2 regions of the Pedobacter sp. Leaf132 genome follow, and region 2 is predicted to be linked to the other one. Evidence: riboswitches for the same ligand, from Rfam matches in the RefSeq annotation. Region 2 holds a riboswitch; the other holds the start of a gene.

Region 1 (4,420 bases), on a different contig from region 2:
GTATAGCCGGACCAGAATAGTTCGGAGCAACCTTAACCGCAGCATGAATTCGGGAAGTTGTTGCGCCACCAATAATTAAAGGGATAGTGAAATTTTCACGCTCCATTTCTTTGGCGAAATGTACCATTTCATCCAAAGAAGGCGTAATTAACCCACTTAAACCAATAATATCTGCATTAATTTCTTTTGCTTTTTTGATGATGTCTTGTGCCGGAACCATCACGCCCATATCTACAATTTCGAAGTTGTTACAAGCCAGTACAACACCAACAATGTTTTTTCCAATGTCATGAACATCTCCCTTAACGGTTGCCATCAAAACTTTACCGGCCGATGAACTTTGGTTTTGATCCGGATTATCTAATTTTTCTTGCTCGATAAAAGGCAATAAATAAGCAACAGCTTTTTTCATTACCCTTGCTGATTTTACAACCTGCGGCAAAAACATTTTACCGGCACCAAATAAATCGCCCACAATGTTCATCCCATCCATTAACGGGCCTTCAATTACCTGAATCGGGCGAGCGTATTTCTGACGGGCTTCTTCAACATCATCATCCAAATACTCTACAATTCCCTTAACCAAAGAATGTGAAAGGCGTTCTTCAACCGTTCCTTTTCTCCACTCCTCATCTTTAACAAGTTCTTTACCTTTTGATTTTACAGTATCTGCATATTCAACCAATCGCTCTGTAGCATCTTCCCTTCTGTTTAAAAGCACGTCCTCTACACGTTCTAATAATTCTGGTGGAATTTCCTGATAAACTTCGAGCATGCCGGCATTTACGATTCCCATATCTAAACCCGCCTGAATGGCATGGTATAAAAATGCAGAGTGCATCGCTTCTCGAACGACATTATTTCCTCTAAATGAGAAAGAAATATTAGAAACACCGCCGCTTACTTTAGCATGAGGAAGGTTTTCTTTTATCCACCTTGTGGCATTTATAAAATCAACAGCGTAGTTGTTATGCTCTTCTAAACCCGTTGCTACCGTTAAAATATTCGGGTCGAAAATAATATCTTCCGGTGGGAAACCGATTTCGTTAACTAAAATATCATAGCTACGCTTGCAAATTTCTTTTCTACGCTCGTAATTATCGGCCTGACCTTGTTCATCGAAAGCCATTACTACAACGGCAGCGCCGAATTGCATAATTTTACGGGCGCTTTCTTTAAACTTATCTTCGCCTTCTTTAAGTGAAATTGAATTTACAATCCCTTTACCTTGCAAACATTTCAAGCCATTTTCTATAACCGACCATTTAGATGAATCGACCATAATCGGAAGCTTTGCAATATCAGGTTCTGAAGCAATAAGGTTTAAAAATTTCGACATGGCAGCTTCTGAATCAAGCATGCCTTCGTCCATATTTACATCGATTATCTGAGCGCCACCTTCAACCTGTTGCAGTGCAACTGCTAATGCTGCTTCATAATCGCCACCTAAAATAAGTTTTGAAAATTTAGGCGAGCCTGTGATATTGGTTCTTTCCCCAACATTTACAAAAATACTATCAGGTGTTATGGTTACCGGCTCTAAGCCACTCAAACGCATAAATGGTTCAATAGCTGGGATTTTGCGTGGCGCTGCCTTTTTTGCATTTTTTGCGATGCAGCCAATATGGTCTGGCGTGGTACCGCAACAACCACCAACAATATTAACAAAACCCGACTGGATAAAATCATCTACCAAATGAGCGGTTTCATGCGGTTGCTCATCGTAAGCGCCAAACTCGTTTGGTAAGCCTGCATTTGGATAAGCAGAAACATAACAACCAGCTTTTGTAGCTAATTCTTCAATATGCGGACGCATTTCTTTTGCACCCAAAGCACAGTTGAAACCAATACTCAAAGGTTTTGCATGCATAACCGAGTTTAAAAAAGCCTCGGCTGTTTGACCGGATAATGTTCTGCCAGAAGCATCGGTAATGGTTCCCGAAATCATAATTTCGAGCTTACGACCGATAACTTCTTCGTATTTTTTAATGGCCACAATTGCCACCTTTGCATTTAAAGTATCAAAAATGGTTTCAATAAGCAATACATCCGAACCACCATCTACCAAACCACGAACCTGCTCGTAATAGGCTTCTTCCAATTCATCGAAATAGATAGCTCTATAACCTGGGTCGTTAACATTTGGCGACATAGAAAGCGTACGATTGGTTGGACCAATAGCACCTGCAACAAAACATTTGCGGTCTGGGTTTTCAGCCATAAATTCTAACGCAGCTTCTTTAGCAACCCGAGCACCCTCAAAACTTAATTCGTACGACAAATCTTCCATCTGGTAATCTGCCATAGAAATCCTTTGCGTACTAAAGGTATTGGTTTCGATAATATCGGCACCTGCTTTTAAATATTCCAGGTGAATGGCCTTAATAATATCCGGACGAGTTATGTTAAGCAAATCGTTATTGCCCTTAACATCACAAGGATGATCCTTAAAACGCTCCCCTCTAAAATCCTCTTCAGTTAACGTATAACGCTGAATCATGGTACCCATCGCACCATCAATTACCAAAATACGTTTCTCTAGTTCTTCTCTTATACTCATTTGTTGTTTCTAGTAGCAAGTAGTTAGTATCGAGTATCAAGATTCCCAGACATCAATCTAACTGCAGATAATTAGCACAAAATATAGACGTGCGTCTTGATACTTGATACTTTATACCTGATACTTAAAGCTTATTTAAAAAGTTGGCAGATTGATTTACCTTCTTAACTTATCTTCTCTCGCCACTGCTGAGATTAGAATTTAGCACCTTGTGTGGGCACAGGTTGCTAAGACATCGTTGGGTCTAATCCCTCCGTCTTTCTTAATAAGCATACAAAAATGCAACAAAGCAACATCAATTCCAAAAATTATCGCCTTGAAGCCAAATAAAATTACAAAGGCCACGCAAAATTGCGCAGCCTTTAAAATATTGTTCTGTTACAAGTTATTTTCTGCTTCCAAAAATACGAAGTAAGAAAAGGAAAATGTTTAAAAAATCCAGATATAAAGATAAGGCTGCTACGATGGCCATTTTCTTAGATTCTACTTGTAAAACCTGTTCGCCGTTTGCTTCGATACCTTCACCAATTCTTTTAATTTTTTGAACATCATAAGCGGTTAAAGCGGTAAAAATTGCGATACCGATGAAAGCCATAAACAAGCTAAATTGCTCACTTTGGATAAACATATTTACCAAACTAGCAATTACCAAAGCAATTACACCAACCATTAAAATCGGACCGAATTTGCTTAAATCGATGTTAGTCGTGTAACCCATTACCGCCATAATACCAAAAATGCCAGCTGCACCTGCAAAGCAGCTTACAACTGAACCAGATGTATAGGCCAATAAAATAAAGCTTAAGCTAATGCCCGTTAAAACAGAATAAAGCACAAATACACCAATTAATGAAGTATATGAAAGCTTGCTCAAACCAAATCCCATTAATAAAACTAAACCAAGTGGTGCAAACATTGCGATGTAACCGAAAATAGACATACCAACTTTTCCTGTTGATGGATTAACAGTTAATAAATATTGCATCAATTGCTCGTTCTGACTAAATAGGTAAGCCGCAATTGTTGAGAGACTAAGTGCTACAAACATCCAGGTAAATACGTTTGCAAAGAATTTTTTAGAAACAGAGCCTTGTTGTACAAAAACGCTGTTATCTTGATATTGATAATTTTGTTGTTCCATTTTTTATTTTGTGTATTTAAATTATATAAAAATAGATATTTTAATTCAATCTTTTTGTCAGCAACTCTTCAACTTTTTTAAAGAATTGTAACGGTTTTAGTGTACGCCAAGGCATTTCATCAAAGGAGCCACCAAAGTTTATGTAATAATCGATGCTGTTATCCTTAAACTCCCGGATTACATGCTCCTGAAAATTTATGCCCACAATCCACCCATCTTCAACCTCCTGAAACCATTCCTCATAATAACTATCATCAGATGAATGAAAATTGAGTACATTTTCTCCTATAAGGATGAATTTATTAATGCCTTCATCCATCATTAATTCCAAAATATCGCGTTTAAGCAACATGATGTCATTATTTATAGCGTCGTTCCATTCTCCAATAAATTCAATAATGGCATAACTTCTATCATAATCAACAAAAAGCACTTTCATGTATAAGGTATTCGAACCAAATTCATCCCATTGGGGATGTAAAAGAAAATTGTAAATCTGCTTATCGAAGTATAGCTCAGAATATTCTGTATTGTAAAACGGCGAACGTTCATCTTCTGCCGAGATATACTCATCCCTCCATTGATAATACGGCTCTATCTCGTGCATTTCTTAAATTTTTGATTTAAAGATTTACGATTTTAGATTGAAAAATCGTAAATCAGTTTATTTGAAATTGGGTTGCAGCAACCGTAAGTCGTAAATCTACAATCATAAATTC
Region 2 (4,420 bases):
TACCGCATTTGTAGCCACCAAAATCAGGTTTTCTATTTTAGCTGGCTCAGTGATGGCCCACTCAACCGCTTGCTGACCGCCTAATGAGCCACCAATAAGCAGTTTAATCTGATTAACACCTAAATGATTAGCTAATAATTGATGCGCAGAAACAAAATCTCTGATGGTAAATTGTGGGAATGCTAAATAATAAGGCAAACCTGTTACCGGGTTTTTGCTTAATGGATTTGTAGTTCCATAATTGGAACCTAAAACATTTGCACAAATTATATAATGGTCGTTTGGGTTAAACAAAGCATTCTGCCCAAATAAACCTTCCCACCATTCAAAAACATCGGCATTAGCTGTTAAAGCATGGCAAACCCAAATTACATTATCCTTGTTGGCGTTAAGTTTTCCATAAGTTTGATAAGCAATTTGCAGATTGCGAAGTTTCTTTCCACTCTCTAGCTTAAATTGTTTTGGGTAGTTATATGTTGATGAAATACTCATTATAAATTGTTCAATCGTAGTAAAAATGTGTTTATGTTAGCAAATTTATTCTGTAATTCCCGAGCCGATACTTGCAAAAGCTTGCTCAAAATCTGCCTTAATATCATCAATATGCTCAATACCAACAGAAACCCTTAATGCATTTGGCTTTACGCCTGCGGCTAATTGTTCTGTTTCGCTTAATTGTTGGTGCGTTGTAGCTGATGGTTGAATTATCAAAGTTTTAGCATCGCCAACATTAGCTAAGTGTGAAACTAACTTCAAGCTGTCGATAACCTGAGTTGCGTTTTCTTTTGTACCATTAAGTTCGAAAGTTAACACGCCACCAAAACCATTGCTCAAATACTTTTTAGCTAAATTATTGTACTTGCTGCTTGCTAATCCCGGGTATTGCACTTCCTTAACCAAAGGATGATTTTCCAGCCAGGTTGCTAATTCCAAAGCATTATCTACATGGCGTTGTACACGAAGTGATAAGGTTTCTAAACCTTGTAATAATAAGAATGAGTTGAAGGGAGATAGGGCAGGACCTAAATCTCGTAAACCTTCTACACGTGCACGGATGATGAATTGAATGTTCCCGAAAGGACCGCCGATACCAAAAACATCATTAAAAACCAAACCGTGATAACCCTCTGATGGTTCTGTAAATTGTGTGAACTTACCGTTGCCCCAATTGTAATTTCCGCCATCAATGATAACCCCGCCGATGCTTGTTCCATGGCCGCCAATCCACTTTGTTGCAGATTCTACCACAATGTTGGCGCCATGCTCTAAGGGTTTAAACAAATATCCGCCAGCACCAAAAGTATTATCAACAATTAAAGGAATATCATATTTTTTCGCGATAGCGGCAATTTTTTCAAAATCTGGAACACTAAATGCAGGATTACCAATTGTTTCAAGATATATGGCTTTAGTTTTTTCTGTGATTCTTTCCTCGAATTCTTCCGGAACATCAGGGTTTGCAAAATCAACATGAATACCTAAACGTTTAAATGAAACTTTAAACTGGTTGTAAGTTCCACCATATATATGTGATGATGAAACAATGCTATCTCCAGCCTCTAAAATATTATGCAAAGCGATAAACTGAGCTGCCTGACCTGAGGCAACGGCCAAAGCTGCTACTCCGCCTTCTAATGCTGCAATTCTTTTTTCAAAAACATCAGTTGTTGGGTTCATTAAACGGGTATAGATATTCCCAAACTCCTTTAATGCAAATAAATTTGCGCCGTGTTCCGCGTTTTTAAATCCGTATGATGTTGTTTGGTAAATCGGAACAGCTCTTGAACCCGTAGTTGGGTCTATTTCTTGTCCGGCGTGTAATTGTAAAGTTTCAAATTTATATGAGGTTGACATGTTCTTAATAATTAATGTAGTGAATGTTTAGATGCTTAGGTATCTGATTACAAATTGGTAACCGCGATAATTTAAATTTGCGTATCCCAATTATTTGGGACCTTCCAATTTGATAAAGAGACAAGAATGGAAGATTTTTAGATTACTGTATGCAACAGCACATACACGTAGTCGCCTGCATATCAAAACACATCAATGAAATTAAAGAAAGTTCTAACTTTTTCAGCCTTGTAATTTTCTCGCTTTGCGATTGAAGATTTAATGTTTTCATCAGTTGTAATTTATATCTCCGGTTAACACCTTGTTATCCGGTCAGGAATTGGCACCTTCTCTTTCTGAGGGTTGCCAGTGGGTCATGGAGCCAGTCTCTCGCCACTTCTTTATAAATCAATCTGAATAAAGATTGACTTTTATTTAGCTTTTCGCCAAATAATGTTTCAAATGTCTGAATAATATTTTAATTCACAAAATTAAATTCTGTATTTTTTATAAAAAGATGAATTTGAGGCAAATAAATTTTAAATATTTAATAATCACATTAAAATTTACACAGAATTAATTGTAAAGTTCTAAGTTTGTGATACCTGCAAAATCTAATCATCAATGAAAAATTTAAAAATAATGCTCTTTACGCTAGCTTTTTCAGCAGCTAACCTAACCGCTAATGCCCAATTTGGCGGATTAAAAGATAAATTACTTAAAGTTGGAACAGCTCAAGGTGCTAAAGCGCTCGGCGTGGATAAGTTTTTAAAGCAACCAGAAGCCATTTCAACAAATTTTGAAGATGTTAATCGCGAAGGCGAAGAAATGCCCGGCTTCAATGCCAATGCAAAATTCCAGCCCTTATATTTATTGCCAAAAAATCCGGATGGTGGTTTTGTTTTATGTGAGGGATTTTATGAAATGACAAACAAAAGTTATTGCCTTAAAGCCGGGACTTTTGCACCATCAAAGGGCGATGGATATATGTTTGCACCAGTTTTAGGTCAGAAGGAAGAAATAGTGGTATCCATTTTAAAAAGTGCCGAAAAACATCCTGAAGTTGAACAACATGATATTCAGGTTTTATTATGGACCATCATCGCCAGAACAAAATTTGCAGATCATGCCGGACAAGTTAAAGTTACCGCTATCAAATTATTAACTCCAAAACAACTTACTCAATTAGAAGGCGGTGCATTAGGAATTTTACCATTCGATGTAATGGAAAAAGCTAAAGACCAATTGCCATCAGGTCTGAAAGCCGTATTTGAAGCCGAAAATAATATCCGTCAATTGGTTTCTTCTGGTAACTACACCTATGCAGATATGGAAAAATATGCAATACTTGCGGGTATGGCTCCACCGCGTGCTGATGTGCCAAGCGGAATCTGGACTAAACATCCAGATGGTTATTATGTTCGCTATTTTCCTTCAGGTTATGCTATTACTAAAGTTCAGGTTTATGTGCCCAAAGATTTGGTAGCCAATGGAAATAGATTAGTTTACGATGCAGCAGGCGATATTGCTTGTCCGGCGAATACAGATTCTCAGCGATTGGTGCAAACCAACGAGCCATTAAATGCCAATTATTCGGCAAAATTGTCTACAATTTGTAATCCTAAATAGATTTATAACAAAAAGCTAAAGCAAAAAACTATTTGTAACTATATTCGTATATAAAATAAACATAAAATGATAAGCACAATTTTAATCCTCCTGAACTTTTTGATGCCTTCGCCACCAAAAAATGTTTACGATTTCAGTTTTAAAACCATTGATGGTAAAGAAATTAAACTTTCTAAATTTAAAGGAAAGAAAATTTTAATTGTTAACACCGCTTCTAAATGTGGTTACACGCCACAATATGAAGATTTGGAAAAACTTCAAAAGCAATACGGTAAAAAAGTTGTTTTAATTGGTTTTCCGGCTGGTAATTTCGGCGGACAAGAATTTTCTTCTAACGCAGAAATTAAACAATTTTGTACAGGTAAATACAGTGTGTCTTTTTTACTTGCCGAAAAAAGCAGTGTAAAAGGTGATGATATTACGCCATTATTTAAATATTTAACTACGCAAACCAATACAGAAGAGCAAGGTGATATTAAATGGAATTTTGAGAAGTTTTTAATTAATGAAAAGGGTGAGTTGGTTCATCGTTTCCGTTCAAAAACAAAACCTATGGACGAGGCAATTGTAAAAAACCTATAATGACGTAGGATGAGAGATGGAATAAATTTCTCAAGTATAATAGCTAAAAAGGGTAAAATGGAAATTCCATTTTACCCTTTTTATTTGGTGCTCAATATTCGATTTCTGAATTACCAGAATAGAGAATGTGTATAGATTTTTTGATGTTTTCTACATCTCCCATTATCCATTTTACATTTTTAACTAGTTTTTTCTAAAATAGTTTTCCAAACTACAGCGCTTAAAATGGCTCCAGTGATAGGAGCGAGGATAAACAACCAAACCTGACTTAGTGCAACACCGCCTGCAAGCACAGCAGGACCAATGCTTCGGGCAGGATTTACAGATACGCCCGTTATCTGGATGCCAACGATATGAATAAGCACAAGGCTTAAAC

Evidence for each region. Region 2 has a riboswitch for S-adenosylmethionine ahead of LUA86_RS06180 (O-acetylhomoserine aminocarboxypropyltransferase/cysteine synthase family protein). Riboswitches for the same ligand answer to the same signal wherever they lie in the genome.
Region 1: another riboswitch for S-adenosylmethionine. It lies ahead of metH (methionine synthase); the one in region 2 lies ahead of LUA86_RS06180 (O-acetylhomoserine aminocarboxypropyltransferase/cysteine synthase family protein).

The regions. Positions count from the first base shown of each region.
Region 1 is NZ_CAKLBO010000001.1:590,990-595,409, reverse strand. It holds gene metH (methionine synthase) at 1-2,560, opposite strand, end outside; SAM riboswitch class I at 2,727-2,832, opposite strand; gene LUA86_RS02560 (Bax inhibitor-1/YccA family protein) at 2,946-3,701, opposite strand; gene LUA86_RS02555 (hypothetical protein) at 3,742-4,308, opposite strand; gene murQ (N-acetylmuramic acid 6-phosphate etherase) at 4,411-4,420, opposite strand, start outside.
Region 2 is NZ_CAKLBO010000002.1:545,889-550,308, reverse strand. It holds gene metX (homoserine O-acetyltransferase) at 1-492, opposite strand, end outside; gene LUA86_RS06180 (O-acetylhomoserine aminocarboxypropyltransferase/cysteine synthase family protein) at 538-1,854, opposite strand; SAM riboswitch class I at 2,133-2,243, opposite strand; gene LUA86_RS06175 (hypothetical protein) at 2,458-3,462, shown strand; gene LUA86_RS06170 (glutathione peroxidase) at 3,529-4,044, shown strand; gene aqpZ (aquaporin Z) at 4,224-4,420, opposite strand, start outside.